Regions from separate parts of the Mesorhizobium sp. M0894 genome, predicted to be linked through region 1. Evidence: riboswitches for the same ligand, from Rfam matches in the RefSeq annotation. Region 1 holds a riboswitch; the other holds the start of a gene.
What was found. Region 1 has a riboswitch for S-adenosylmethionine ahead of metX (homoserine O-acetyltransferase MetX). Riboswitches for the same ligand answer to the same signal wherever they lie in the genome.

Region 1 (14,972 bases):
CGGCCGCGAGGAGGCGACCTACCGCACCGACGTCACCGAGCTGCTGAAATGGGTCGGCCTCGGCGAACGCATGCATGTGCTGCCGCCGGTGCTGTCAGGCGGCGAGAAACAGCGCGCCGCGATTGCCCGGGCGTTGATCGAGCAGCCCGAGATCCTGCTCGCCGACGAGCCGACGGGCAATGTCGATCCACCACTGGCGCGACGCCTGCTGCGGCTGTTCATCGAGCTCAACCGGCTGGGCACTGCCGTGGTGATCGCCACGCACGACCTCGGCCTGATGGAACAGGTCGACGCACGGCGCATGATCCTGGCCGGCGGAAGGCTGGACATCTATGACTGAGCTCTCCGTCGAACACTTCGAGGGTCACGACGCCGCGGCGGCCAAGCCCCGCGTCCAGCGCAAAATGGCGCCGATCGTGCCGGCGCAGAACATCGCCGGCCGGGCGCTGGTGCTGGTCATCGCCATCATGACGTTTCTGTCCTGCCTGACGTTTGGCGCAGTCACGCTGGTGCGTGACACCGCCTCGGTCTGGGAGAACCAGATCTCGCGCGAGGCGACCATCCAGATCAAGCCGGTCGACGGCCTCGACATGGAGGCCGCGCTTGCGCTGGCCTCGCAGATCGCCGGCGAATTCCCTGGCGTGAAAAGCGCCAGGATCGTCGACCGCGAAGCGACGGCCCGGCTGCTCGAGCCTTGGTTGGGCTCGGGCCTGAACATCGATGAGCTGCCGGTGCCGCGCCTGATCATCATCACCATCGACGAGAACAGTCCGCCCGATTTCGCCGCACTGCGCGCGGCGATCACGCCGAAGCTGCCGAGTGCCTCGCTCGACGATCATCGCACCTGGGTCGACCGGCTGGTTGCCATGGCCCGCACCACGGTGACGATCGGTATCGCAGTGCTGGCACTGATGCTGTCGGCGACGGTGCTGACCGTGGTATTCGCGACGCGCGGCGCCATGGCCGGCAACGGCCACATCATCGAGGTGCTGCATTTCGTCGGCGCCGAGGCGCGCTTCATCGCGCGCGAATTCCGCCGGCATTTTCTGGTCACCGGCATGAAGGGCGCCGCGGCGGGCGGCGCCGCGGCAATCCTCGTCTTCATCGTCTTCTCCTGGTGGTCGTCACGCAACATGGCGACGCCGCAGGCCGACCAGGCGACCGCCCTGTTCGGCAATTTCGCCATCGGCTCCGCAGGCTATTTCGGGGTCGCTGTCATGGTGCTGGTGATCGGCGCGCTGACCGCGGCAACCTCCCATTTCACCGTGGTTACCTATCTCAGCGACATCGACATTCGCCAGCCGGACGCCGGCTAAAGGAAAGATCGATCACGGATGAAAACGCATCGTCACGAAAATTGCATTTTTTTCCTACCAAAGGCCGTATTTCGGGATTAACCATTTCATGATGGACGTTCGGGACTCGACCGATACCGCTGGGTGCATGCCAGTGCTGGTTGCGCGTCCGCATGAATTCGCCGGGCCTGATGAATTTGCCAAGCCGGATCAATTCGCCACACACGGGCGGCTGCTGGCAGCCCGCTCCTTGCGACTTTCGGCCCTCGTTCTGCTCGCCCTTGTGGCGCTGTTTGTCGCCGGCTTCGGCTGGTTCGCCAACACCGTCAGCCGTCTGACGACGCCCGCCAATCCGGCAAGGGCCGACGCTATCATCGTGCTGACCGGCGGTCAGTCGCGCCTCGACGCCGCGATGGGCCTGCTTGCGTCCGGCAAGGGCGAGCGGCTTCTGATCAGCGGCGTCCATCCTTCCGCCAGCCGCCGCCAGCTTCAAGCCGCGACCGGCGGCGACAAGAGGCTGTTTTCCTGCTGCGTCGACATCGACCGCGCCGCGCTCGACACGATCGGCAATGCCGAGGAAAGCGCCAAATGGGTCGAGGACCATGCCTACGGCACGGTCATCCTCGTCACCAACAATTATCACATGCCGCGCAGCCTGCTGGAAATGGGCCGGCTGCTACGCGGCGCCAGGCTTGAACCCTATCCGGTGGTCAACACCAACCTCGGGAATGGCGGCTGGCTGACCAAGCCGGAAGCGCTGCGCGTGCTGTTCACCGAATACAGCAAATACCTGCTGGCGCTGGCGCGTGGCGTCATGCCGGTGAAGCAACCGCCCAACAGCGTCACGCTGGCCGACGCCGCGGGCGGAAACTGAACGGCACCGGCAGTTTTTATTCCCTGGCTGTTGCACCCGAGCGCAAGCGCGCGATCTCCTGCTCGAGCCGTTCTATACGCCTGTCTCGTTCGGCCAGAGCCGCCGCCACATCGGCCGCTTCGAAACGCTGCGGGATGTGCTGTGAGCAATTGGAATCCCAGGCAGAAACGGTAAACAGGATGACCTGTTCGGGTCGCGCTTTGTAGTCTTGCGGCATCAGCTTTGCCATCAGTTCGGCATCGCCCTCGACGACCTGCGCTGTGCCCCAGATCTTGATGCGCTGCCGGTGGGCATAATCGATGAGGAACAGGAAAGCCTGTGGGTTGTCGCTGAGATTGCCTTGGGTGATGAACTGCCTGTTGCCGGAAAAATCGGCAAAGCCGATCGTCCGTTCGTCGAGCACCTTGAGGAAACCGGCAGGCCCGCCGCGATGCTGGATGTAAGGCTGCCCGTCAGCATTGGCGGTCGACAGGAAGACGCTGGTCTGCGCCTCGATGAAGGCGGCGAGATCGGGCGTGATTGCCGCCTGCCAGCCACCACGCTCCTCAACACGGGCATAGGCCTGGCGCGAGCCCTTGCGGGCTTGGATCGCCTTCACCGTCGGTGTGAAGGCAACATCGCTGGTGTGAGCGTTCATGAAGACCCTCCTCAACTGCCGAGCTACGCTGCATTACTCACCGAAAAGTAGATACTTCCATCTTCGAGAAGCAGATGCGATATCTGCGATGCGTCCTTCCATTCTTCGGAAGGGCCAATTTTTTCGGGAAAGTTATGGATCGCCTCCACTCCATGTCGCTTTTCGTTGCCGCGGCGGAGACAGGCAGCCTTTCGGCTGCCGGGCGTCGCTTCGGCATTCCGCTGACGACGGTCAGCCGCAAGGTTTCGGACCTGGAAAGGCACCTGAAGACACGGCTGTTGAACCGCTCGGCGCGGCAGCTGTCGCTGACCGATGCCGGCCACGCCTATCTCGCCGCCTGTCGTCGCATTCTCGACGAGGTCGGCGAGGCCGAGCGAATAGCCGCCGGCGAGTACAGCGCCCCGACCGGCGAACTGATCGTCACCGCGCCGATCGTCTTCGGCCGCCTGCATGTGCTGCCGGTCGTCACCGCCTTTCTCGCCGCCTACCCCGACGTAAGTGTGCGGCTGACACTCGCCGACCGGATAACCCAGTTGGTCGAAGAGCACATCGATCTCGCCATCCGCATCGGCGCCCTTGCCGATTCGAGCCTGGTCGCCGTCCGCCTGGGTTCGATCCGCCGCGTCGTTTGCGCGAGCCCGGCCTATCTCGCCGAGCACGGCACGCCGAAAACGCCGCAAGAGCTTGCAGCACACAGTGCGATCACCTTCGAAGGGCTCAACGCCTCCGCCTGGAGTTTAGCCACCGGCAAGGCCGAATTCACCGTACCGGTCCGCTCCAGGTTACGGGTCAACACCGCTGAGGCGGCAATCGATGCGGCGATTGCTGGCGTCGGCGTGACGAGGCTGCTTTCCTACCAGATCGCCGCCGCGGTTCGGTCGGGTACGCTGCGCCCCGTGCTGCAGGAGTTCGAGCCCGAGCCATGGCCGGTGAGCCTCGTCCACGCCGGCCAAGGGCTGCTGCCGGTGAAGCTGCGCGCGTTCCTCGACTTCGCCGCCCCACGCCTGAAGCAGCGCCTGCTGCAGGCGGCGTGGCAGGCGTGACGAAGGACGGCCTACCGCAAAACCGGGCCGATCGCCCGCCTCGCACCGTTTCCTTTTTGCCGGCGCTTGGTGTAACCAACGCACACCTCCTCACCGGGCACTTGCTGTATGCTCTATTTCCGCTCGCTGGCGTTCAATCTCGCCTTTTACCTCAATCTGATCGTCCAGATGATCCTCTGGACCCCGTATTATTTCCTGTCGCCGCGCCACCGCGCCTGGTTCGTGCCGAAATTCTGGTCGCGCACCAGCATGTGGCTCTACGACAAGATCGCCGGCACCAGAAGCGAGATCACCGGCCAGGAGAACCTGCCTGAAGGCTCCTTCATCCTGGCGCCGAAGCACCAGTCCTTCTGGGACACGATCGCTTTCCTGCCGTTCCTCGACGATCCCATTTACATATTGAAGCGGGAGCTGACCTGGATCCCGTTCTTCGGCTGGTACATCTTGAAGATGCGGATGATTCCGGTCGACCGCGGCAGCCGCTCGAAGGCATTGAAGATGGTGATCGCCGCGACCAAACAGGAATTGGCGCGCAATCCCCGCCAGCTCATCATCTATCCCGAGGGCACGCGCCGGGCGCCGGGCGACGAGCCGGTCTACAAATACGGCATCGTCGAACTCTACGCGCAACTTGGCATTCCGGTGGTGCCGGTCGCTCACGTCGCCGGCCTCTATTGGCCGCGCCGCAAATTCCTGCGCTATCCCGGCACGATCAAGGCGCGCTTCCTGTCGCCGATCCCGCCCGGCCTCGGCAAGGACGAATTCATGCAACGGCTGATCGGCGAGACGGAGGCCGCCTGCGACCAGCTCCTCGTCGAGGCGTCGCAAACGCCGAACCCGCCGCCGATGCCGCCGACTGCGGTGAAAAGGCTTGGTGAGCTGGACGCGAAACCTGAATTGAAAGGCTGAGGCAACGGCCTCAGATGCCACAAGGGCTCACGGCAGGGCAGCCAGGGCGGCTGTTGCAACCAGCGTCACGGCAAACACCAGATTGATGATCCGCGAAGCCAGCGGTTTGCGCAGCAAACGTGCAAAGGCTGCGCCGGCGAGAAGCCACAAGAGATGAATGGCAACGATCATCAAGGTGAGAACCCCCAGCTTGGCTGAAATACCGAGACCGCCGGCGCCGGAAGACGCGCTGGCGAACACGGCGGCAATCGCCACATAGGCTTTCGGGTTGGCAACAGCCAGAAGAAACCCGCCAAGGAAAGTGGGAAGCGCCGCTCCACGGACGCGTGCCGTCAGTGGCGGCGCCGTCGCTATCTTGAACGCCAGGTAAAGGATGTAGGCTGCCGAGGCGACCGCCAGCAGCGCCGCGAGCTTCGGCAACGCGGCGAGAACGGCCATGATGCCCGTCGCCACCACCACGAGCACGAGGATCGTGCCAACAACGATCCCCGAGGCATAGCGGAGCGAATCCCGCAGGCCGAACGCGGCGCCGACCGCGGTGACGCTTATCGTCGCCGGCCCCGGGCTGCCCATGACGAGGGCCGATGCCAGCACAAGCGCCAGCAATTGCTGCCATAGCTGCTGATCGAGAAGAACCTGTCCGGCCATGCGGCGTCCCTGCATCCTGTGACGATGTAGGACGGTAGGCAAGGCAGCGGTGCGGGTCTTGAACGATCGTGCGCGGCTATGCGCTGGCCTTGTCGAGCTCGGCGATATCGTCCGGACTGAGCTGCAACGACGCCGCACGCACCAGGCTGTCGAGCTGGCCGAGCGTCGTCGCGCTGGCGATCGGAGCGGTGACGCCGGGGCGCGCCATGACCCAGGCCAGCGCCGCTTCCGCCGGCTTGGCCGAATGTCTGGCCGACACGGCGTCGAGCGCTGAGAGAATGCGCATGCCACGCGCGTTGAGATACCCTTTCACACCGCCGCCGCGCGGGCTTTTGCCGAGATCGGCTTCGCTGCGGTACTTGCCGCTCAAAAACCCTTTGGCGAGGCTGAAATAGGTGATGACGCCGATGTCCTCGGCCACGCACAGATCACGCAGCGGACCATCGAAGAACGAGCGGTCGTAGAGGTTGTATTCCGGCTGCAGCACCTCGTAGCGCGGCAGGCCGCGCAGGCTTGCTACGTCGAGTGCGGCGCGCAATTGGGCGGCGTCGAGGTTGGAAGCGCCGGCATAGCGGATTTTGCCCTTGTCGAGCAGTTTCTGGTAAGCACCGAGCGTTTCCTCATACGGGGTCGCAGGGTCGGGCCAGTGCGACAGATAGAGATCGACGGTATCGACCTGCAGCCGCTTCAGCGAGGCATCAATGGCCTTTTCGATATAGGCGGCGGACAGATCCCTTTTGCCCTGCCCCATGTCCGAACCGACCTTGGTGATGACGACAACCCTGTCGCGGTTGCCGCGACTCTTCATCCATTTGCCGATGATGGTTTCGGATTCGCCGCCCTGGTGGCCGGCAATCCAGCGCGAATAGGAATCGGCCGTGTCGATGGCGTTGAGACCGGCGTCGACAAAGCGGTCGAGCAAGTCGAACGAGGTTTTCTCATCGGCGGTCCAGCCGAACACATTGCCGCCCAGAACCAATGGCGCGATGGATAGGTCGGTGCGACCGAGACGACGTTTCTGCAAGGCTGATCTCCATGGTGATTCATGCTGAGGCGGGTGGGAGCCGCCGACCGGGCTAACCTATGTCACGCCATGGCAACGTCAAACGCATAGCCTCTTTTCCAACCCGCTGGCGCTTCACAAAACCGCGACCCGCCGCGCCGTGTCCGGCTTCCAAACCAGCCCCTCTGAGGAAATTGGCAAGTTTAGCACATAGATTGTCAAATCTGCCAATTCTGGCCTTTGCCGGCCGGCCATAAGTTCCGCGGCGCCGACGCAAATTTCGGCACGGTCTGGCCAAGCCCAGACTGTTTGCCCCGGATCGTTTGTTATGGAGACCGGCATGAAAGCAATTGTATTTGACGCCATCGGCTCGCCGCGCGACGTGCTCTACGTTGACGACCTGCCGATGCCGCGGATCGGCGATGGCGAGGTGCTGGTCAGGATGGTCTCGGCCTCGATCAATCCGGGCGACTTCCTGTTTATCCAGAACCTCTATCCCGAACCGAAGAAGCCGCATTTTCCCCAGCAGATCGCGGGAAACCATGGCGCCGGCATCGTCGAAGCCGTTGGCGCGAACGTTTTGCTGGAACCGGGCACGCTCGTCGCGTTCAGCTATTATGGCAGTTGGGCCGAGTACGCGGCCATTCCCGCCGAATGGCTGATCCCGTTGCCTGCCGGCTATCCGGTCGAACGCGCCGGGCAGATGGTGAACCCCATTACCGCGTGGGATCTGATGGTGGATTCCCGTGTGCGGCCTGGCCAGTGGCTGGCTGTCACGGCCGGCTATTCGTCGATTTCGACAATGGTGATGCAGTTCGCCCAACGACGCGGCATCAACGTCATCGCGCTGGTGCGGCGCTCGCACCAAAGCTTCGATCTGAAGACGCTTGGCGTCGCCGCCATTCTTGACCTTTCGGACTTGAAGGCAAGTATCCGGGAAGCCGTGATGGATATCACCGGTGGCGCCGGATTGAACGGGATTATCGACAATGTCGGCGGACCTGTCAGCGGCGAATTGATCCGCACCCTGGCGCTCGGCGGGCAGATGGTGATCAATGGCGGCATGAGTGCCGAGCGCTTCGAACTTCACAATTTCGATGTGTTGCTGAGCGGCGTGGAGATCAGGGCGAATATCTATCGCTACTTCTTTTCGCCGCCAGTCGAAGCCGACCGACCTGTGCTACGCGAGATCATCGACATCTTCGGCCAGCCCGGCTTCCACGTTCCTGTCGGCAGTCTCCGCCCGTTGACCGAGTTCAAGCTCGCCGTGGCAAACAGCCTGGATCGCGCCGATCTTGGCAAACAGATTTTCAGGATGTAGCCCGGACCACGACGCCGAAAGCATCATGGTCAACGACCAAAGAAGCTACGTCGCGACCCGTCTTGTCACCTCTTCCAGCCAGCGATCGCTTATACCCAGTGCTTCGAGGTGCTCCAGCGTGCTGAGCACGTAATCCTCATTCCTCCCCGACTGGCCGACGGCGCCGCGAACGACGGCTGCTGCCTCGGCGGCGTCGAGCGCACCGGCGTATTGCTCATGGCTGCGGTCCACGACATAGGCGATGGCTTCGACCGTCTCGCCCCCATCCGTTTCACGCTTGTCGAGGCGGACGCTGAGCACACGCTCGAGATAGACGTTGGTGACCAGCTCGCGTTCGCGCAGATAGGTGACGACCTCGTTGCGCAGCTCGCCTGGAACCCGGAACGCCAGCCCGATGCAGGAGCCGCCGCGGTCGAGGCCGAGCACCAGGCCCGGCCGTTCGCGCGAGCCGCGATGCACGAAAGAATAGACGCAGAGCGAACGGCGATAGCCATGCAGGCGGGCACGCCGCGTCTCGACATGCGCGAATCCCGGCCGCCAGATCAGTGAGCCGTAGCCAAAAACCCAAAAATCGCCCATATCGCCAAGCCTGATTGTGACGAACCACCTCACCGGTGGAGTCCGTCTACCTGTTGTTGCCGAAAGCGACAGCCCGCCCGTGCCACCCGCGTTAACGAAAGCCGCAGCATGACGTCAAGTGACGAGCGCCCGCCGCCCAGCCAACGTCGCCGCCTGTTGTGGCTTGCCGCTTTCGTCCTCGTGCTGTTCGGCATCTACAGCGCCGGCTGGTTCTACCTGGCGGACCTGGTCGAGAGTGCAACCGACAAGGCGGTCGCCGATCTCGACGACAAAGGCATCAAGGCCGACTGCGCCAATCTCGCGGTCAGCGGCTATCCCTTCACCTTCACGCTTTCTTGCGAAAGTCTGGCTTACGAGGACGACAGCCGCAACGTCGCTGCATCGACAGGCAAAATCAACGCCGCCACGCAGATCACGCGGCTTCTGTCGCCTGCCGCCGAGTTCAGGGGGCCGCTCAGGACCTCTGTTCCCGGCATGACGCCGCTGTGGATCGACTGGGATGATCTGCGGGCCGACATGAAGCTGTCCTGGCCGCTGCCGGGGCGCCTCTCGCTGCAGGCAGAAGGCCTGTCCGGCCAGACCGATCCGGCGGACGACACCGATCCTGTCTCGCTGTTCAGCGCCGGAACCGCCACCGGACAATTGCGCCCAAACGGCCCGGACATCGACTATGCCGGCAATTTCACCGATCTCGAAATCGACGCAGAGGCCATCGGCGGGCGCGTCTTGCCGCCACTCGACGGCAGCGGCGACGTGACATTGAAGAATGGTGTGACGCTGATCAAGGCAAATCCGAAGAGCCTGCGCGGCCAGGCGGTCGAAATCCGCGAGCTCGATCTGTCGTCCGGAACTGCGCGCATCACCGTTTCCGGACCGCTGTCGGTCGACAATGATGGTCTCATAAATGCCGACCTGATGATCAAGCTCAATGATCCGAAGGCCGTGGCGGCAATCCTCGCCACCGCCATCCCCGAGCAGAAGAAAGAAATCCAGACCGGCTTCGCCGGACTGGCGCTGCTCGGCAACGCACCGTCGATGCCGCTGAAGATCGTCAAGGGCAAGGCCTCGCTCGGCTTCATCCCGCTCGGCAAGATCAAGCCGCTCGACTAGAGCAATTCCAGGAAATTGTGAACGGTTTTCCGTCCGGATTGCGTCAAACAAAAAGATAGACCGGTTCGGCGTTTCCGTGAAACGATGAACCGTTCTGGGGCGGTACGGCCTGCGATCGGCTTGCCGCGGCTTATCCCTTCGGCGGGTGTTCGACTGCCTGGCGGCCGAAATCCGGTACGTCGATGTCCTGGCCGGCCTCGATAATCGAGCGGCGGACAGCGCGGGTGCGGGTGAACAGGTCGAACAGCTTTTCGCCGTCGCCCCAGCGGATCGCCCGCTGCAGCGAGGACAGATCTTCCGAGAACCGCGCCAGCATTTCGAGGATGGCGTCCTTGTTGTGCAGGCAGACGTCGCGCCACATGGTCGGGTCGGACGCCGCGAGACGGGTGAAGTCGCGAAAGCCGGAAGCCGAGTATTTGATGACCTCGGACTTGGTCACCGACTCCAAATCGTCGGCGGTACCGACGATGTTATAGGCGATGATGTGCGGCAGGTGCGAAACGATGGCCAGCGTCATGTCGTGATGCTGCGGGTCCATCGTGTCGATGTTGGAGCCGCAGCGGCGCCAGAATTCCGAGAGCTTTTCCAGCGCCACGGGATCGGTGCCGGCCAGCGGCGTGAAAATGCACCAGCGGTTCTCGAACAGTTCGGCAAAACCGGCATCCGGTCCCGATTTTTCGGTGCCGGCCAAAGGATGGCCGGGGATGAAGTGCACGCCATCAGGCACATGCGGCTGCATCTGCGCGATCACCGATGCCTTGGTCGAGCCGACATCGGTGAGGATGGCGCCCTTCTTCAGCGCCGGTGCGATCTCCTGGGCGACCGTGCCTGAAGAGCCGACCGGCACCGAAACGATGACCAGATCGGCATCGCGAACCGCTTCTTTCGCATCTGTCGTGTAGGTGTCGCCAAGGCCGAGTTGGCTCGCCCGCTCCAGCGTCGCTTCGCTGCGCGTCGAAATGGCGACTTGGCCGGCAAGTCCCTCGCGGCGGATGACGCGGGCCAGCGACGAACCGATCAGGCCGATGCCGACCAGCGCGATCTTTTCGAACATCGGTGAGGTCATGGTGCCCTAGCTTTTCAGGAATGTCGCGAGTGCTGCGACAACGCCGCGATTAGCCTCTTCGGTGCCGATGCTCATGCGCAGCGCGTTGGGAAAACCGTAGCCGGAAACGCGCCGCAATATGTAGCCGCGCGCACTGAGGTAGTCGTCGGCGGCCGCCGCCGAATGCTTTTTGTCCTCGGGAAAGTGGATCAGGATGAAATTGCCGACGCTCGGGGTCACCCGCAGCCCGAGCCCGGTCAATTGCTCGCTCAGCCAGGCCAGCCAGGTCTCGTTATGCGCGACGCTGCGCTCGATATGAGCCCGGTCGCGGATCGCCGCGATGCCTGCCTCGATCGCCGTCGCATTGACGTTGAAGGGCCCGCGCACGCGGTTGATCGCGTCGATGACGTGCGTTGGCGCATAGATCCAGCCGATCCTCGCGCCACCGAGGCCCAATTTCGAGAAAGTGCGGGTCATGACTACGTTTTCCGCGCTGCCCACCAACTCGACGCCAGCTTCATAGTCGTTGCGCCGGACATATTCGGCGTAGGCGGCATCCAGCACCAGAAGCACGTTTCGCGGCAGGCCCGCATGCAGGCGGCGCACCTCCTGGAACGGCACGTAAGTGCCGGTCGGGTTGTTCGGATTGGCAAGGAAGATGATCCTGGTACGCGGCGTCACCGCGGCGAGGATCGCATCGATGTCGGCGCGTTCATCAGTCTCCTTGACCGTTACCGGGACGGCACCGGCCGACTGGATGTAGATCTTGTAGACCATGAAGCCGTGTTCGGTGATGATGGCTTCATCGCCGGGCGCGAGGTAGGTCTGCGCAAGCAGGCCCAGGATCTCGTCGGAACCGTTGGAGCAGACGATGTTCGCCGGATTGAGCCCGTGCACGTCGGCGATCGCCTCCCGCAGGCGCCTGGCGCTGCCGTCGGGATAGACCGCGAGCTTGTCGGCGACCGCGCGCGCGGCCTCTATCGCCTTTGGCGAAGGACCGAGCGGGTTCTCGTTCGCCGACAGTTTGTAGACTTTGGCGACACCTTCCGGCGCCGCACTCTTGCCGGGCACATAGGCTTCGATGTCCATGATGCCGGCGCGGGGCGTTGGACGTGTCTGATCCGGTGTCTGGCTCATTCCATGAAATCCGTCGAGGATGCCTCCATCCGGAGGCCGCAGCGGAAATACAAGCCGTGGCCAGGAATGTCGAGGGGCGGCAATTCGGGATCAAGAACTTGCCGTTGACGAAGCCATGCGTCAGTCCTAGAAGAGCATCGACAGTTCCGTGGTGATTTGGCCGGTCGGCTTGCAGCCACGTTAAACAACTTGCTAAAGGGCCGTTTGCATCTTGTAACCGGCTTTGCGAAGGCATGGCCGGTTTTTTGTTGCCCAGACCGGTGGACAACTAAAGCCCGGGCAAGGAGATGTGATGGTCGCTTTGCGCGCTCGAAAAACCAACAACGAGGCCGACCAGCCGTCGAGCCCAGTGTTGCGTTTCGGCGCCGACAAGCCGCTCAAGCTCGACGCCGGCACGCTGCTGTCGCCGTTCCAGATCGCCTACCAAACCTATGGCACGCTCAACGACGCGCGCTCCAACGCCATCCTCGTCTGCCATGCGCTGACCGGCGACCAGCATGTCGCCAACACCAATCCGGTGACCGGCAAGCCGGGCTGGTGGGAAGTGCTGATCGGCCCCGGCAAGATCATCGATACCGACCGTTTCTTCGTCATCTCGTCCAACGTCATCGGCGGCTGCCTCGGTTCCACCGGCCCCGCCTCGACAAATCCCGCAACCGCCAAGCCTTACGGACTCGATCTGCCGATCATCACCATCCGCGACATGGTGCGGGCGCAGCTGATGCTGGTCGAGCATTTCGGCATCGAACAGCTGTTCAGCGTGCTGGGCGGCTCGATGGGCGGCATGCAGGTGCTGCAATGGGCCTCCAGCTATCCCGAGCGCGTCTTCTCGGCCCTGCCGATCGCCACCGGCGCCCGCCATTCCTCGCAGAACATCGCTTTCCACGAGGTCGGCAGGCAAGCGGTGATGGCCGACCCCGACTGGCATGGCGGCAAATATTTCGAGCACGGCAAGCGACCGGAAAAGGGGCTGGCGGTGGCGCGCATGGCCGCCCACATCACTTATCTGTCGGAAGCAGCGCTGCACCGCAAGTTCGGCCGCAACCTGCAGGACCGCGAAGCGTTGACCTTCGGCTTCGATGCCGACTTCCAGATCGAGAGCTATCTGCGCCATCAGGGCATGACCTTCGTCGATCGCTTCGATGCCAACTCCTATCTCTACATGACCCGGGCGATGGACTATTTCGATCTCGCCGCCGACCATGGCGGCCGGCTGGCCGATGCCTTCGCCGGCACCAAGACCCGTTTTTGCCTGGTCTCCTTCACCAGCGACTGGCTGTTCCCGACCGAGGAGAGCCGCTCGGTCGTTCACGCGCTGAACGCGGCCGGCGCCTCGGTATCGTTCGTCGAAATCGAGACCGACCGCGGCCACGACGCCTTCCTGCTCGACGAGCCGGAACTGTTCGCCGCCATCAAAGGCTTCATCGCCTCGGCGGCGCGGGCTAGAGGGCTCGGCGCATGACCTCGAAAAGTTGCACGCTTTTCGGATCAGGACCATGTGCCAGGCATCAGCGCATGACCCTGAAAAGTTGCAGACTTTTCGGATCAGGATCATGCGCCAGGCATCAGCGCATGGCCCCGAAAAGTTGCAGACTTTTCGGATCAGGACCATGCGCCAGGCAGGAGCCGAGCCAATGAGCGTCAACCGCGCCCAGCGCGTCGACCTCGAAGTCGTCGCCGATCTCATCCCGCCGCAGTCGCGGGTGCTGGACGTCGGTTCCGGCGACGGCCTGCTGCTCGAATTGCTGCAGGCGACCAAGAAGGTCGACGGCCGCGGGCTGGAACTGTCGCAGCGCGGCGTCAACGAATGCGTGGCGCGCGGCCTGTCGGTCATTCAAGGCGATGCCGACAAGGACCTCCAATTCTATCCCGACAAGGGCTTCGACTTTGTCGTCTTGTCGCAGACCTTGCAGGCGACCCGCAATCCGAAGCTGGTGCTCGACGAACTGCTCCGGATCGGCAACCGCGCCATCGTCTCATTTCCCAATTTCGGCCACTGGCGGGTGCGCTTTTCGCTGCTCTTCAACGGCCGAATGCCGGTGACCAAGGACCTGCCCTATTACTGGTACGACACCCCCAACATCCATTTCTGCACCATTCGCGATTTCGTCAATCTATGCGACGAGCTGGGCGCGACGGTGGAAAAGGCAACCGCGCTCGACGCCAACGGCCAGCGGATCGGCTTCTCCATGCCGTGGTGGTTCTGGAACTTTTTCGGCCAGCAGGCGGTATTTCTGCTGAAACGGTAGCAGGCCGCCCGCGAGCCGATCATTCCCCTTATTCAAGCACGTCGGTGGCCTTGTGCGGGTGCTCGACGCCGTCGACGAAGACCACGTCGGACTGAGAATTCGCGGTGCGCAGCGGCAAGATCTCCTGATAGGCGGGCGAGCGGTACCATCCGCGCGCCTGCTGCATGTCTGGAAACTCGATCATGACGAGGTGCCCCGGCCAATTGTTTTCAACCACGTCCACCTCGCTGCCATGCACAATGAAGCGCCCGCCGAACGGCTCAAGCGTGGCATCGATCTTCTGCAGGTACTCGACGATCGGCGGCCCCGGCGTGACCTGGCGCATATGGGCGACGGCGTAGGCGGTCATGGTGTAACTCCTTGTGGTCGAAAGCCGGACAACCGGCTTGATGGGAGCAGTTTGCCGGGACGTTGCGCGCTGGTCGATTACCCCCGAGGTAATGACACCGAATACAAAACTGGCGCGCCGCTGCCGTCACCTGAAAGATATTTCTGCCTGGCACCGATGATTTCCGCCCACCTGCGCTGTCCTTATCGATGGGCGCGCCTGGATGGTCCGGCGGCCGGGAACAGAGAGGTGATCCATGGGATCGTTGCAAAATCAGAATGTCGTCGTCGTCGGAGGCAGCCGGGGTGTCGGCCGCTCCATTGCGGAGGTCACCCTCAAGGAGAAAGCGACGGTGCTGGCGGTCGCCCGCGGAAAACAGGCCCTGGCGCAATTTGCCTGGGAGGTCTCCGGCGTGAAGACGCTCGCGATCGATGCGACGGTGGACTCCGCCCCCGATAAGGTCTTCGCCGCGCTTGAGCCGGACGTGCTGGTGATCTGCGCAGGTGCGCTGGCCCCTTCCGCGCCGGTGCATGAACAGAACTGGAAGGCCTTCTCGGCAAATTGGGACACCGACGTCAAGGCGTCGTTCCTGTTTTGCCGGGCCGCTCTGCGCCGTCCGCTCAAGCCGGGAACCCGGATCGTTCTGATCTCCAGCGGCGCGGCCTTGACCGGCGGACCACCCAATGCCGGCGGCTATGCCGGCGCAAAACGCATGCAGATGTTCCTGGCCGGTCATAGCCAGAAGGAGTCGGACCGGCTTGGCCTCGGCCTGCGCTTCATGGCGCTCGCGCCGA
Region 2 (14,972 bases), on a different contig from region 1:
CCGGCCTGCGCAGCGCCGGCCTTGCCGGCGAGACCGGCGGGCTTTCGGGAAAACCCTTGTTCGAGCGCTCGACCATCGTGCTGGCAAGGATGCGAAAACTACTTGGCCCGGATCCCGCCATCATCGGCGTCGGCGGCGTCGATTCCGCCGAGACGGCGCTGGAAAAGATCCGTGCCGGCGCCGATCTCGTCCAGCTCTATACCGGCATGATCTATGCCGGGCCTGCGCTGCCGGGGCGTATTCTTTCCGGCATGGTCCGTTTCATGGACAGTCAAGGGCTGAAGTCGCTGCGCGAGCTTCGCGACAGCCGCCTCGATCACTGGGCGACGAAACCGCTTTAGCGATCAGTTAAAGGCCGTGCGCACCCGCAGCCGCAATATAGTGAGCAGGCTGAAGCCGCGTACCAGCAGGAACACGTGCAGCGCCGCCCACAGGCCGTGATTGCCGAACGCCGGCGCCAGGATCAGCAACGCGGCGCTGAACGCCAGGAACGACACCAGCATCATGTTGCGCATGTCGCGCGACCATGTCGCGCCGATGAAAACACCGTCCATCTCGAAAGCCAGCACGCCGCTGAGTGCGGTGAATGCCGCCCATGGCAAGTAGATGTCGGCGACGGCGCGGACGTCTGTCGAGGTCGTGATCAGGGCGACCAGACCGGTGCCTTCCAGCAGGAGCACGAGCGTCGCCACGCCTGCCAGGCCGAGCCCCCAAAGCAGCGTCAGCCGCACCGCCTGGTCAAACGCCGTGGCGGAACGGGCGCCGATGGCGCGCCCGGCCAGCTGTTCGGCGGCGGTGGCGAAACCGTCGAGGAAATAGCCGGCAACCAGGAAGAGGTTCATCAGCACGGCGTTGGCGGCCAGCGTCAGCGTGCCGAATTGCGCGCCTTGGCGCGTGAACAGCGCGAAGGCGGCGAGCAGTGAGAAGGAGCGGATCATGATATCGCGATTGAGCGACATCATGCGCAGGAATGCCGGCAAATCGAGGACGCGATGGCGCGGCAGCCTGGGTGCGGCCCAGAAGCGCCGGCCGACGATGGCGAGACCAAGCAGCATGGCGACGAACTCGCCGGTGAGCGTCGCCCAGGCGACGCCGGCAACGCCCCAGCCAAGCTCCAGGGCGAGCAGGAAGCAGAGCGCGATATTGATGCCGTTCAGCACCAGCTGCAGCATCAGCCCGAGCCCGCCCTCGCCGCGCCCCAGCACATAACCAAGGATGGCGTAATTGATAAGCGAGAACGGTGCTGCGAGCATCCTGATGCGGATATAGACGTCCATCGCCGCGCCGACGCGCGGCTCGGCGCCGATGAACCATTGCCCGGCAGCCGAAACCAGGGGCGCAAGTGCGGCAAACACGATGCCGGCGACGACCGCGATCAGCACGGCGCGCCAGAACACCGCCTGCTCCTCCAGTGCATCGCCGCGCCCGAAGGCCTGGGCGACGAGGCCGGTGGTGCCGGAGCGCAGGAAGTTGAAGGTGGTGAAAACGACGTCGAAGATCAGGGCGCCGGCCGCCAGGCCGCCGAGAAGGGCGGCGTCGCCGAACTGTCCGACCACCGCCGTGTCGACAATTCCGAGCAACGGCGTCGTCAGATAGGCAAGCGTCATCGGCACGGCGATGGCGAGCACCGAACGGTTGGTGACGACGAAAGCCCTGGCTTCGGTGACGTGGGCTTCGGTGGGCAAAGCCTGCTCCAAACGTGTGTTGCTTCCTGTTGCGGCTTGATCGGCTAGCCGATGTGCCCCAGTTTGCGGACCTCGCGCAACCATCCATCCCGGCATGGTCAACCGAAACCCGCCTCTGGCGCACCGGCCGTCCCATGTCCTTGCAGATCGTTCATCATCCCGATTACGACGCCGGTTTCGCCGTCAACCACCGCTTCCCGATGAGCAAATATCCGCTGCTGATGGACGCCTTGCGGGCACGCGGCCTGGCGCGGCCCGAAGCGCTCAACACACCAGCGGTGGCGCGGCCATCATGGCTGAAGCTTGCCCACGCGGCAGACTATGTCGACCAGGTGCTTGCCTGCGACGTGCCGGTGAGGATCGAGCGCGAGATCGGCTTTCCCGTGGGACCGCGGGTTTCGCTGAGGGCGCAGCTCGCAACGGCCGGCACGGTGATGGCGGCGCGGCTGGCTTTGCTGAACGGAATCGCTTGCAACACGGCCGGCGGCAGTCATCACGCGCGGCGCGCGCAAGGCGCCGGCTTCTGCACCTTCAACGACGTGGCCGTTGCCGCGCTGGTGCAGCTCGCCGAAGGTGCCGCCCAAAACATCCTGGTCGTCGACCTCGACGTGCATCAGGGCGACGGCACGGCGGATATCCTGAACGACGAGCCGCGCGTGTTTACCTTCTCCATGCATGGCGACCGCAACTACCCCGCGCGCAAGATCGCCTCCAACCTCGACGTCGCCCTGCCCGACGGCACCGGCGATGCAGCCTATCTGGAGCGGCTGGGCGCCATCCTGCCGGAGCTGTCGGCGCGAAAGCGCTGGGATCTCGTCTTCTACAATGCCGGCGTCGATGTCCATGCCGAGGACCGGCTCGGCAGGCTGGCGCTGTCGAATGACGGGCTGCGCGCCCGCGACGATATGGTGATCCGCCATTTCCGCACGCTAGGCGTCCCGGTGTGCGGCGTTATCGGCGGCGGCTATTCGACGGATGTCGCAGCACTTGCCGCACGCCACGCCATCCTGTTCGAGGTGGCTGCGGGCTACGCGTGAAAGGCTGTTTGTTTGAGCATGATCTTTTCCGAAAGCCGGTTCCCACTTTTTGGGATCATGCTCTACTTCTTGAAATTGGCGATCCTGAGCAGGATGAAGGCCGGCACGACGATCGCGGCACCGAGCAGGATGTAGCCGAGGAAGCGGTCGATGGCGTGGAAGCCCAAATTCCACAGGTCGATGAAGAATTTGCGGATGCCGTAGAGCACGTCCATCGGCGACCAGCCGAAGGCGTTCATGACCAGGCCGACGAGGAACGACACCACAAGCAGCTTCAAGATCACCCGGAGCGGCGTATCGCCGAGAAAGCGGTTCAGTGCGGACAAGGCCTGTCTCCACAGTCGGGTGCCGCGATTCGGGCACATGCCCAGAAATACGCAGTTGACCGCCCGGCATCAAGCCGAGCCCTCAAACCGGATTGCGCATCGGCGCCGGGCCATGATATCGGAGGAACCAGCGCGGGTATGATGTAATGGTAGCTTGTCAGCTTCCCAAGCTGAACGCGCGGGTTCGATTCCCGCTACCCGCTCCAGCTTTTGCCACACGGGTTGCGCCTGAGTTGGCGATGTTGAAAACTTGCGGCTTTACAGGCAGTTTTACAGCTCGGCTGGCCGTCCTTCATCTGTTTGGCCGATGTGCCAGTTCGTCGAATATCTCACATTGAGGGTCGGCGGGGCCTCGAATGACCCCAACCGGAATGTCTACCCTTGGCCCGCTGGCTTCTGCTGGCGGGCTTTTTTTGAGCATCACGCAGCAGTTGTAGCCGACGTGCATCGGCGCCGCTGCTGGTGGGCCTGTCTGGTCGTCTGGCCGGCCACGGGATGCGCCCCGCTACCCGCTCCAATCCTCAGCCCACCTCCCGCAAAATAAAATCGTGCAGCATCTTGGCCGCCGGCGACAGCGCGCGGTTCTTTACCGTGATCAGGCTGTAGGGCCTGACCTCGATGTCGAACTCGGTCTGGACGACGTCGATGGCGCCGTCGAGCCCTTCGGGGTTCTGAATGAACTTCGCGACCTGGATCGACACCGGCGCGATCGCGTCGGATTGCGCGACCATGACCAGAGTCAGTAACAGCGAGCTGGTGTTGAGGATGCGATCCGGCAGCGCGATGTTGCGGTTCAAAAAGTTGCTTTCCATGGCTTGGCGCAGCGGCGAGCCGCCCGACTGGAAAACCCAGTCATAGGCGGCGGTGTCTTCTAACCGCACTGCCTTGCCCTTGGTCAGCGGGTGGCCGCGGCGCACGATCAGGCAGGCCTTCTCGACGCCGATGACGCGGGCCTCGAACAGCCGCGGATTGAGGTCGTCGGGGATGCGGGCGATGATGAAATCGTGTCGGGAGGCGATCAGCTCGCGCGCCAGCACGTTCGAGGTCTCGACCTGCATGGTGATTTCGATGCGCGGATAGAGGCGCCGGATCTCGCGGATCGCCGGCACCGCCAGCTCGATCGCCGGTGCCGTCACCGCGCCCAGGAACACCGAGCCGCCCTTGCCCGCCTTGAGCTCGAAGATCTCGCGGTCGACCTCGCGCATCTCGAGCAGGATCGATCGCGCGCGCCGTGCCAATGCCTTGCCATAGGGCGTCAACGTGATGCCGCGCGGCAGCCTTTCGCAGAGCTTGACGTCGAGCACCGCCTCCATCTCGGCGATCATGCGCGAAGCCGCCGGCTGCGAGATGTTCATGACCTGGGCCGCGGCACTCACCCGGCCGTGCTCGTCGAGGGCTGCGATCATACGCATGTGACGCAGGCTCAAGCCGCTGCGCAGCAGGGTTCCGCCATCGCGCGGAATCTCATCGTAACCGGCTGATATTCCACCAGGATTTCGCAGCGCCGCCATGATTTTCCTTACTCCCACGCCCGATGCTACGGCCAGTCATCCGGCAGCGCCGCCACTAGCTTTAGCCATATCAGTCTCGATATAGCAACCATCAAAGATCGCATTTGACAGTTATGGCAAAGCGACACACCCTTCGCGCGTCCTGAGACTTGACGGTCGGTGACGAGGGAAAACTCGTATCGATTGAACCAGAGTTTCGGGGCCGATTGGGAGGATACCGGAGATCGATTGACGGCAGCGGCGCGTTTGGCGCTCCTGCACGATTGCGCGGCCCACGAAACCCAAGGGTACGCGTCCATCAACCAGGGAGAGTTAATGTGAAGATTATCAAGACACTGGCCGCCGTCGCGGCCCTAGGCATCGCGGCTATGACGCTGCCGGCGCAAGCGGGCGAAGGCCTGGTCGGCGTGCTGATGCCCACCAAGACCTCGCAGCGCTGGATCAACGACGGCGACGCCGTCAAGTCCCAGCTCGAGGCTCTGGGCTACACTGTCGACCTGCAATACGCGCAGGACGACATTCCGAACCAGCTCAGCCAGCTGGAAAACGAAATCACCAAAGGCCCGAAGGCGCTGATCATCGCTTCGATCGACGGCACCACGATGGGCGATGCGCTGCAGAAGGCGAATGACGCCGGCGTCGTCGTCGTCGCTTACGACCGCCTGATCAAGAAGACGCCAAATGTCGACTACTACACCACCTTCGACAATTTCGGCGTCGGCGTCATCCAGGCCAAATCGCTGCTCAAGGGCCTCGGCTATCCCGAGAAGAAAGGCCCGTTCAACATCGAGCTGTTCGGCGGTTCGCCGGACGACAACAATGCGTTCTTCTTCTATAACGGCGCCATGTCGGTTCTTCAGCCGCTGATCGACGACAAGACCCTCGTCGTGAAGTCCGGCCAGATGGGCATGGACAAGGTCGGCACGCTGCGCTGGCTGGCGGCAACCGCCCAGGCCCGCATGGACAATCTGCTCTCCGCCAACTACTCGGACGGCAGCCGCGTCGATGGCGTGCTCTCGCCCTATGACGGCCTGTCGCGCGGCATCATCGCTTCGCTGCGCGCCGTAGGCTACGGCACTGCCGATCAGCCATGGCCGATCGTCACCGGACAGGACGCCGAGACCGCTTCGGTCAAGGCGATCATTGCCGGCGAACAGTATTCGACCGTGTTCAAGGATACCCGCGAACTCGCCAAGGCGACGGTCGAACTCGTCGACAAGGTGCTCTCGGGCGGCAAGCCGGAAGGCCTCGACACCACGACCTACAACAACGACGTCAAGGTCGTTCCCTCGATCCTGTTGACGCCGCATGACGTCGACAAGTCGAACTACCAGGCGCTGGTGGTCGACTCCGGCTACATCAAGGCCGAAGAACTGAAGTAATCGCGGTTACAAAGCCTGGGGTCCTGCGCAGGCAGGGCCCCTTTTCGTTGGCGAGCCAGCCCGGTATTGTTTGCGGACCTCGCAGGAGTGGTATTCTCAATGGCATCGACGATTTTGGAGATGCGCGACATCACCAAGACGTTTCCCGGCGTCAAGGCGCTGTCGAACGTCAAGCTCATGGTCGAGGAAGGCGAGATCCATGCCGTGGTCGGCGAGAACGGCGCCGGCAAGTCGACGCTGATGAAGGTGCTGTCGGGTGTGTATCCGTCCGGCACCTATGACGGCCAGATCATCTATCGCGGCGATGAGTGCCATTTCAAAGGCATCCATGACAGCGAGCGCAAGGGCATCGTCATCATCCACCAGGAGCTTGCGCTGGTGCCGATGCTGTCTATCGCCGAAAACATATTTCTCGGCAACGAGCAGGCCAGATACGGCGTCATCGACTGGAATGCCAACGAGACGCGCACCAGCGCCCTGCTCAAGAAGGTCGGCCTCAAGGAAGACCCCAACACGCTGATCACCAATATCGGCGTCGGCAAGCAGCAGCTGGTCGAGATCGCCAAGGCGCTCAGCAAGGAAGTGAAGCTGCTCATTCTGGACGAGCCGACGGCGAGCCTGTCCGAAAAGGACAGCCAGGCGCTGCTCGATCTGCTGCTCGAATTCAAGCGGCAGGGCATCACTTCGATCCTGATCTCGCACAAGCTCAACGAGGTGAACCGGGTCGCCGACAAGGTCACCATCATCCGTGACGGGCGGACCATCGAGACGCTGGCCAAGAAGGATATCTCGGAGGACCGCATCATCACCTCGATGGTCGGCCGTTCGCTCGACGACCGCTACCCGCCGCGAGAGCCGAAGATCGGCGAGACCGTTCTCGAAGTGAAAAACTGGTCGGTCTACCATCCCATCCATGCCGAGCGGCAGGTCATCAAGGGCATCAACCTCAACGCCCGCAAGGGCGAGGTGGTCGGCATTGCCGGGCTGATGGGCGCCGGCCGGACCGAGTTTGCCATGAGCCTGTTCGGCCGGTCCTATGGCCGTCGCATCACCGGCGAGGTGTTCCTTAACGGCAAGCCGATCGATGTCTCTTCGGTGAGCAAGGCGGTGGAACACGGCATCGCCTATGTTACGGAGGACCGCAAGACCTACGGTCTCAACTTGATCGACCATATTAAGCATAACATCACGCTGGCCAACCTGCCCGGCGTCTCGCGCCATGGCGTGATCGACGATTTGCGCGAGCTTTCCGTCGCCAACGATTATCGCGGCAGGACCAATATCCGCGCCTCAAGCGTCTACCAGATGACCGGCAACCTTTCTGGCGGCAATCAGCAGAAGGTGGTGCTGTCGAAATGGCTGTTCGCCAATCCGGAAGTGCTGATCCTTGACGAGCCGACACGCGGTATCGATGTCGGCGCCAAATATGAAATCTATACGATCATCGCGCGTCTCGCCTCCGAGGGTAAGGCAATCATCGTCATCTCGTCGGAAATGCCCGAACTGCTCGGCATCACCGACCGCATCTACGTCATGAACGAAGGACGCATCGTCGGCGAAATGGCGGCGAGCGACGCCAGCCAGGAAAAGATCATGCGCGCCATCGTCCGTGGAGAAGGGAAAGCATCATGAGCACCGAAAGCGCTCCCGGGCCGCAAACCGGCGTCGCCCAGGATATACAACACGCACCTCGCATTGCCGTCTCGGCGCTGGTCACCAATCTGCGCGAATACGGGTTGGTGCTGGCGTTGATCGCAATCATGGTGTTCTTCCAGTTCACCACGTCCGGAACGCTGTTCAAGCCGGTGAACCTCAGCAATCTCGTGCAGCAGAACAGCTTCATCATCGTGATGGCGCTGGGCATGCTTCTGGTGATCGTTTCGGGCCATATCGATCTCAGCGTCGGCTCAGTCGCCGGCTTCATCGGCGCACTGGCGGCGATGATGATGGTTATCTGGCCGCTTGGCCCATTGAGCAATCCGCTGGTGGTGTCGATCATCTGCCTGATCGTGGGTGGCGCGATCGGCGCGGCACAAGGCTACTGGATTGCCTATCACCGAATACCGAGCTTTATCGTCACGTTGGCGGGCATGCTGATCTTCCGCGGCATCTGTCAGGCGCTGCTGGGTGGCGGGTCTTCCGTGGGGCCGCTTCCAGTCGGCTTCAAGGCGCTGAGTTCCGGCTTCATTCCGGACCTGATCGGCCCATTGACGCTGATACCACCGACCGTGAACGCCGCCGGCAAAACCATTGTCGGCAGCGGCCTGACGCTGCACCTGACGACTATCGTGATCGGCCTCGCCGCCGTGCTCGCCTATGCCTATTTCGGGCTCAGGGCGCGGCGCACCCGCGAGCGGCATGGCTACGAAGCCGAGCCTTTCTCGCTGTTCGTCGTCAAGACCCTGGTGATCAGCGGGCTGGCGCTGTTTCTGGTCTACCAATTCGCCACCTATAGGGGCCTGCCCATCGTTCTCATGGTGATGGGCGTGCTGATCGCGTTGTTCGTCTTCGTTACCAAACGCATGACGATCGGCCGCCGCATCTATGCGATGGGCGGCAATGCCAAGGCAGCGCAGCTATCGGGCATCAAGACCGAACGGCTGACGTTGATGGTGTTCATCAACATGGGCGTGCTGTCGGCACTCGGCGGCCTGATTATCGCGGCGCGCCTGGGGCAGGCGGTGCCGGCGGCGGGCCTCGGCAGCGAACTCGACGTCATCGCCGCGGTGTTCATTGGTGGCGCTTCGGCGATGGGCGGCGTCGGCCAGGTCATCGGCGCGGTGGTCGGCGGTTTCATCATGGGCGTCATGAACAACGGCATGTCGATCATGGGCGTCAATGTCGATTGGCAGCAGGTGGTCAAAGGCCTGGTGCTGCTCGGCGCCGTCGTCTTCGACGTCTACAACAAGAACAAGGCTTGAGAGGCAACCAGGAGGCATACGGGTCACATCGCGGCGCTGCCGGGCGGCGCGAAGAAGTCCCCCGAGGGACCTGACCCGCGAGCGCAATCCGGACGAAGAATTTCAACCGCGGCGTGGACAGGGTCCGAGCCGCGCCGGGCAGGGTTTGCCAAGAAGGCAGGCCGCAATTCAGAGAGGGTTACCATGCTGATCTCACAGATCCTCGACGACGCCGAGACGATCCGCGTCGTTGCCCGCAACGGCGGCAAGACCCGCGTCATCAACGGGGCTCGCAGCGTCTATTCGCTGGCGATGGAAGCCGCGCGCACCGGCACCGGGCTTGTCGCCCTGATCGAGCGCAAGGGCTTCGGCGAAACCGTCGATCTCGACGCAGCCTACAAGAAGGGACGACTGCTGTCGCCGATCAACCATCCCGATCCGGCGCATCTCCATCTCACCGGCACCGGGCTGACGCATCTCGGCTCCGCCGCGACCCGCGATTCCATGCACAAGAAGCTCAGCGATGGCGGCGAGGAACAGCTGACCGATTCCATGAAGATGTTCCGCATGGGGCTGGAGGGCGGCAAGCCGGCGAAGGGCCAGATCGGCGTGCAGCCCGAATGGTTCTACAAGGGCAACGGTACCATGGCAGTGGCGCCCGGCGCGGCGCTCATGTCGCCCGCCTTCGCCCAGGATGCCGGCGAGGAGCCGGAAATCGCCGGAATCTATGTGATCGGCGACGACGGCGCCCCGTTCCGCGTCGGCTTCACGCTGTCGAACGAGTTTTCCGACCACGTCACCGAGCGCGTGAATTATCTCTTCCTCGCCCATTCGAAACTGCGCAACGCCTCGTTCGGGCCGGAGATCCTGATCGGCGATTTGCCATCCGATATCCGCGGCGCTTCACGCATCCTGCGCCACGGCAAGCTGCTTTGGGAAAAGCCGTTCCTGTCGGGCGAGGCGAACATGTCGCACACCATTGGCAATCTCGAGCATCACCACTTCAAATACTCGGCCTTCCGCCAGCCGGGCGACGTGCATGTGCACATGTTCGGCACGGCGACGCTGTCCTTCGCCGACGGCATCAGGACGGAGGCTGGCGACGTGTTCGAAATCGAGGCGCAGGATTTCGGCCTGCCGCTGCGCAACCCGCTCGAAATCGAGCAGCCGGTGAAGGTCGCCGTGAAGGCGCTTTGAGCCGGCATAGCCGCAAGTAAGGGGAAGCTCAGCGCGCCGCGCGGAAATGCTTGGACAGTTTTAGGCCCTGCGCCTGATAGTTGGAGCCGAGATCGGTGCCGTAGAGTGCCTGCGGCCGTTTCAGCATGTGCTCGTAGACCAGCCGCCCGACGATCTGGCCATGGTCGAGAATGAACGGCACTTCGTGGCTACGCACCTCGAGCACCGCCCGGCTGCCGGTGCCGCCCGACGCCGAATGGCCGAAACCGGGGTCGAAGAAACCGGCATAATGGACGCGAAACTCGCCGACCAACGGATCGAAGGGCGTCATTTCGGCGGCGTAGAGCGGCGGCACATGCACCGCCTCGCGTGACACCAGGATATAGAATTCGTCCGGATCGAGCACCAGCTCGCCGGCACCGCTCTTGTAGAGCGGCTCCCAGAAATCGACGACATCCTGCGCGGCGCGCTTGTCGACGTCGACCAGGCCGGTGTGGTGCTTGCCGCGATAGCCGACCAGCCCGTCCTTGTCACCGTCGAGGTCGATCGACAACGCGATGCCGCCGCCTGAGATGTTGGGCGGCTCGGTGGCGACCAGCATCTCGGCGCGATGCAGGTCGTGCAGTTCGCTTTCCGACAAAAGCGCATTGCCGGTGCGGAACCTGATCTGCGACAGCCGCGAGCCGGTGCGTACAACGATCGGGAAGGTGCGCGGGCTGACCTCCAGATAGAGCGGGCCTTCATAACCGGCGGCGATCTTGTCGAACTCGTGGCCGCGGTCGGTCATTACCCGAGTGAAGATATCGAGCCGTCCGGTCGAGCTTTTCGGGTTGGCCGAAGCCGAAATATGAGCGGGCAGCGCCAGGCTTTCGAGCAGCGGCACGATGTAGACGCAGCCAGTTTCCAGCACGGCACCTTCGGCGAGGTTGATCTCGTGCAGCTTCAGCCGGTCGAGCTTGTCGACAACCCTGTGGTCCGGACCGGGCAAGAAGGAAGCACGCACCCGCCAGGCCTTGTCGCCGAGCCTGAGGTCAAGGCTGGCCGGCTGGATCTGATCGGCATCTAACATGCGCGGCGATTTCAGCGCGCCCGTCTGGAACAGCGCGGAAATATCCTGATCGGGAAGAATGCCTGTCTGCCGCAAGGGTCTGGCTCCGTTCGAACGCCGGGCGAGGTCTTGTTCTGTCGCAGGTCCGACCGTGGACGCCTTTGGCACCTGCTTGGTACAACCCTCTTAATCATGCCGGCAATTGACGCAAGCGCGGCGCGGGTCTAAAGCTCGTTATCCCGTGGTGATTTGGCCGGTCGGCTTGCAGCCACGTTAAACAAGTCGCTAAAGGACCGTCGGGCCGCAAGGCCATATGGACCGGTTGCGACTTTCGCGACCGGTTTTTTGTTGTTTGGACCAATTTTGGTGTTTGGATAGAATGATGACCAAGAAGCGCGACTGGAAGCCTCAGACCGCACTCGTGCACGCCGGGACGCTGCGTTCCGGCTTCGGCGAGACCTCCGAGGCGATGTATCTCACCCAAGGCTATGTCTACGAGACGGCGCAAGCGGCGGAAGCCCGCTTCAAGGGGGAGGAGCCGGGCTTCATCTATTCGCGCTATGCCAATCCGACGGTCGACATGTTCGAAAAGCGTATGTGCGCGCTGGAAGGCGCCGAGGACGCGCGCGCTACGGCGTCCGGCATGGCGGCGGTGACGGCAGCGCTGCTGTGCAGCGCCAAGGCGGGCGACCATGTCGTGGCGGCGCGCGCACTGTTCGGCTCCTGCCGCTGGGTGGTCGAGACGCTGGCGCCGAAATACGGCATCGAGGCAACGCTGGTCGATGGCACTGACATCGCCAATTGGGAACAGGCGGTCAAGCCGAACACCAAACTGTTCTTCCTGGAAAGCCCGACCAACCCAACGCTGGAAGTGGTCGACATCGCCGCCGTCGCGGCACTTGCCAACTCGATTGGCGCCAGGCTGATCGTCGACAATGTCTTCGCCACGCCCTTGCAGCAAAAACCCTTGCAGCTCGGCGCCCACATCGTCGTCTATTCGGCCACGAAGCATATTGACGGCCAAGGGCGCTGCCTTGGAGGCGTTATCTTGTCGGACAAAAAATGGATCGACGAGAACCTGCATGACTATTTCCGCCACACCGGCCCCAGCCTCTCGCCCTTCAATGCCTGGACCCTGCTGAAAGGCCTGGAGACGCTGCCGCTACGCGTACGCCAGCAGACGGAAAGTGCCGGCCGCATCGCGGATTTCCTCGCCGAGCGCCCTCAAATCGCCCGTGTCATCTATCCCGGCCGCGCCGACCACCCGCAAGCGGCCGTGGTCAAGAAACAGATGTCAGGCGGCTCAACGCTGATCTGCCTGGATGTGAAGGGCGGCAAGCAGGCGGCCTTTGCTTTCCAGAACGCGCTCGACATCGTGCTGATTTCCAACAATCTCGGCGACGCCAAGAGCCTGATCACTCATCCGGCGACGACCACGCACAAGAACTTGACCGATGAGGCCCGCGCCGAGCTCGGCATCGGGCCGGGCACGCTCAGGCTTTCCGTCGGCCTGGAAGATACCGACGATCTGCTCGAAGATATCGAGCAAGCGCTGAGAGCCGCCGGATAGGGCTGACCGAACAGAGGTGAGCGGGGGGCGCCGATCAGGCGCCGGACGGGGTCTCTTCCAGCTCCGCGACGGCCTTGGTCTGGATGGTCATAACGTTGCCGCGCCAGTCGACGGCGCCGCTCAGCCAGCCGCGCGCCCATATCGCCGGCAGCATGCAGTCGCGAACCATCATCGCCAGGATGGTGCGCAGCGACAGGTGCCATCCTTTGACCCAGGCCAAGGCACATTCCGGCAGGTAGGCCGCGACCAGCACGGCGATGGCGGTTGCCGGCAGGCTGACGCCGGCGTCAGCCGCCGCGATCAGCGCAAGCAGCAGCGGCGGCGCCGCGCCGATCAGGATCTCGGGGGCGAAGAACAGCGCGAAGGTGACGCGGCGCAGCCGCGCCCAACGCGCCTGCCGAGACCAGATCTCGCCAAGCGTGCGCCGGCCGAGCGGCTGTTCGAAGGGCGAAGCGACAAGATTGACGCGAAGTCCGAGCCGGTTGACCAGCTTGGTCGCGGCGGCGTCCTCGGCGATCTCGGCGGCCAGTGCGCGGATGCCGCCATTGGCGTCAAGCATCGGCTTGTTCCACAACATGCTCTTGCCCTGGGCGAAGCCAAGGCCGAGCGCCTCTCCAGCGTACTGCCAGCGTGCCTGCAGTGTGTTGAGAAAGGCGCATTCGACCTCCCCCCAAAACCCTTCAGGCCGCGAGCCGATCGGCGTCGAGCAGACGAGGCCGGTGTCGGGCCGCCATGCCGCCATCAGCTGCTGGACATAATCGCTCGGCATAAGCACGTTGGAATCGGCAAGGATGACCCAGCGATAAAGCGCCGCTTCCCAACCCTTCACGCAATTGTTGAGTTTCGGATTGCCGCTGATGCGGTCGTCGCCGACGAGCAGCCGGGCGCGTATAGCCGGAAAACGCGCCATTGCAGTGGTGATCGACTTGACCACGGGGTCGTCGGCATGGGCGACGCAGAAGATGAGTTCGTAGCGCGGCCAGTCGAGTGAGAAGGCGCGCTCCAGCGTCTCCTCGGTAAACGGCTCGACGCCGCGCGCCGGGACGACGATCGATACCGGTGGCACGGTGGCGGCCGGCGATGCGATCCTGGCTGCTCGCTTCAGCTTCAGCGAAGCTAACAGGATGCTGGCGAGATTTGAAAGAAGGAGAGCTATGGAAAAGAGGGCGGCTGCGAATGTCGGTTCCATCGAGATCTGGTCACTCCAGAAATGCTGGCCGCATGACGGCCGTTTTCAACAATTCGACAGAACACCGAGTCGCCCGGCACAAGCCTGCACACCATCATTGTCATGTGTCACTTAAATGACATTGTTTTTCGGCACCTGCGCTTGAGTCGGGCAAGGAGATGACGCGCATCGTTGATCAAACTGCGCTGAGCGTCGAAAGTTCCGTCTACATTGCTTTGGAGCAGTTCATGTACAGCGCCGTCACCCGCAACATCGAAGTGCAGGTCAGGCCGTTCTATCTGGAGGATCATTCCGACCCGCCGCAAAACCGCTATGTCTGGGGCTACCAGGTGACCATCGACAATCGGTCGGACGAGTTCGTGCAGCTTCTGTCGCGCTACTGGCACATTACCGATGGCACCGGCAAGGTCGAGGAAGTGCGCGGCCCCGGGGTCGTCGGCGAGCAACCCGGACTCAACCCCGGCGACAGCTATCAGTATACGTCTGGATGCCCGCTCTCGACCCCGTCCGGCATCATGGTCGGGCACTACACAATGCGCAACAAGCGGGGCGAGACCTTCGACGTCGCCATCCCCGCCTTCTCACTCGATTTGCCAGGCACGCGGCGCACCGTCAATTGACGTTCACTTTGATTCCTCTTCCCGCCTTGCGGGGCGAGGAACCCAAGTTCTGCGAAGGCAGCCGCACTGACGCTCGTTATTGAGCCGCTGCAAATTCCGCCGGGTCGAAGTCATATTGCTTCGAGCAGAATTCGCAGGCGACGTGAATGCTACCATCCTCGGTGCTGTCTCTGATCTCCTCGGCGGAAAAACCCTCGAGGATGCCGCGGATCTTCTCCCTCGAGCATGAGCACTGGTCGGCGACCGGCACGCCGCCGAAGACGCGGACACCATGCTCGTGGAACAGCCGGTAAAGCAGCCGCTCGGCGCCGATAGTCGGATCGATCAGCTCGGTCGGTTCAATAGTACCAAGCAGCGCCAGCAGTTCCTGCCAGGAATTGTCGGTCGGGTCGTGGATTTCCTCACGCGGATCGCCGTCGCCCCCGGGAAGGTCGGGTACGCGCATGCGTTCCGGCGACTGCGGCAGGAATTGTGCCAGCAGGCCACCGGCGCGCCATTGCTCGCGGGCACCGCCGACGCCGGGCGTCA

Region 2: another riboswitch for S-adenosylmethionine. It lies ahead of NKH91_RS25800 (O-succinylhomoserine sulfhydrylase); the one in region 1 lies ahead of metX (homoserine O-acetyltransferase MetX).

The regions. Positions count from the first base shown of each region.
Region 1 covers NZ_JAMYOG010000014.1:94,413-109,384, forward strand. The annotation lists gene ftsE (cell division ATP-binding protein FtsE) at 1-340, shown strand, start outside; gene NKH91_RS23940 (cell division protein FtsX) at 333-1,316, shown strand; gene NKH91_RS23945 (YdcF family protein) at 1,405-2,169, shown strand; gene NKH91_RS23950 (pyridoxamine 5'-phosphate oxidase family protein) at 2,186-2,806, opposite strand; gene NKH91_RS23955 (LysR family transcriptional regulator) at 2,941-3,849, shown strand; gene NKH91_RS23960 (lysophospholipid acyltransferase family protein) at 3,958-4,758, shown strand; gene NKH91_RS23965 (LysE family translocator) at 4,786-5,406, opposite strand; gene NKH91_RS23970 (aldo/keto reductase) at 5,483-6,430, opposite strand; gene NKH91_RS23975 (quinone oxidoreductase family protein) at 6,750-7,730, shown strand; gene NKH91_RS23980 (gamma-glutamylcyclotransferase) at 7,776-8,309, opposite strand; gene NKH91_RS23985 (DUF2125 domain-containing protein) at 8,418-9,419, shown strand; gene NKH91_RS23990 (prephenate/arogenate dehydrogenase family protein) at 9,550-10,485, opposite strand; gene hisC (histidinol-phosphate transaminase) at 10,492-11,601, opposite strand; SAM riboswitch at 11,740-11,817, shown strand; gene metX (homoserine O-acetyltransferase MetX) at 11,894-13,063, shown strand; gene metW (methionine biosynthesis protein MetW) at 13,236-13,850, shown strand; gene NKH91_RS24010 (DUF1330 domain-containing protein) at 13,879-14,199, opposite strand; gene NKH91_RS24015 (SDR family NAD(P)-dependent oxidoreductase) at 14,435-14,972, shown strand, end outside.
Region 2 covers NZ_JAMYOG010000017.1:22,175-37,146, reverse strand. The annotation lists gene NKH91_RS25855 (quinone-dependent dihydroorotate dehydrogenase) at 1-341, shown strand, start outside; gene NKH91_RS25850 (MATE family efflux transporter) at 345-1,769, opposite strand; gene NKH91_RS25845 (histone deacetylase family protein) at 1,820-2,722, shown strand; gene NKH91_RS25840 (DUF6460 domain-containing protein) at 2,785-3,087, opposite strand; tRNA gene NKH91_RS25835 (tRNA-Gly) at 3,181-3,254, shown strand; gene NKH91_RS25830 (LysR family transcriptional regulator) at 3,570-4,559, opposite strand; gene chvE (multiple monosaccharide ABC transporter substrate-binding protein) at 4,877-5,941, shown strand; gene mmsA (multiple monosaccharide ABC transporter ATP-binding protein) at 6,041-7,573, shown strand; gene mmsB (multiple monosaccharide ABC transporter permease) at 7,570-8,862, shown strand; gene araD1 (AraD1 family protein) at 9,046-10,038, shown strand; gene NKH91_RS25805 (2'-deoxycytidine 5'-triphosphate deaminase) at 10,067-11,161, opposite strand; SAM riboswitch at 11,297-11,374, shown strand; gene NKH91_RS25800 (O-succinylhomoserine sulfhydrylase) at 11,445-12,635, shown strand; gene NKH91_RS25795 (ceramide glucosyltransferase) at 12,670-13,824, opposite strand; gene apaG (Co2+/Mg2+ efflux facilitator ApaG/CorD) at 14,052-14,444, shown strand; gene NKH91_RS25785 (Hsp33 family molecular chaperone) at 14,521-14,972, opposite strand, start outside.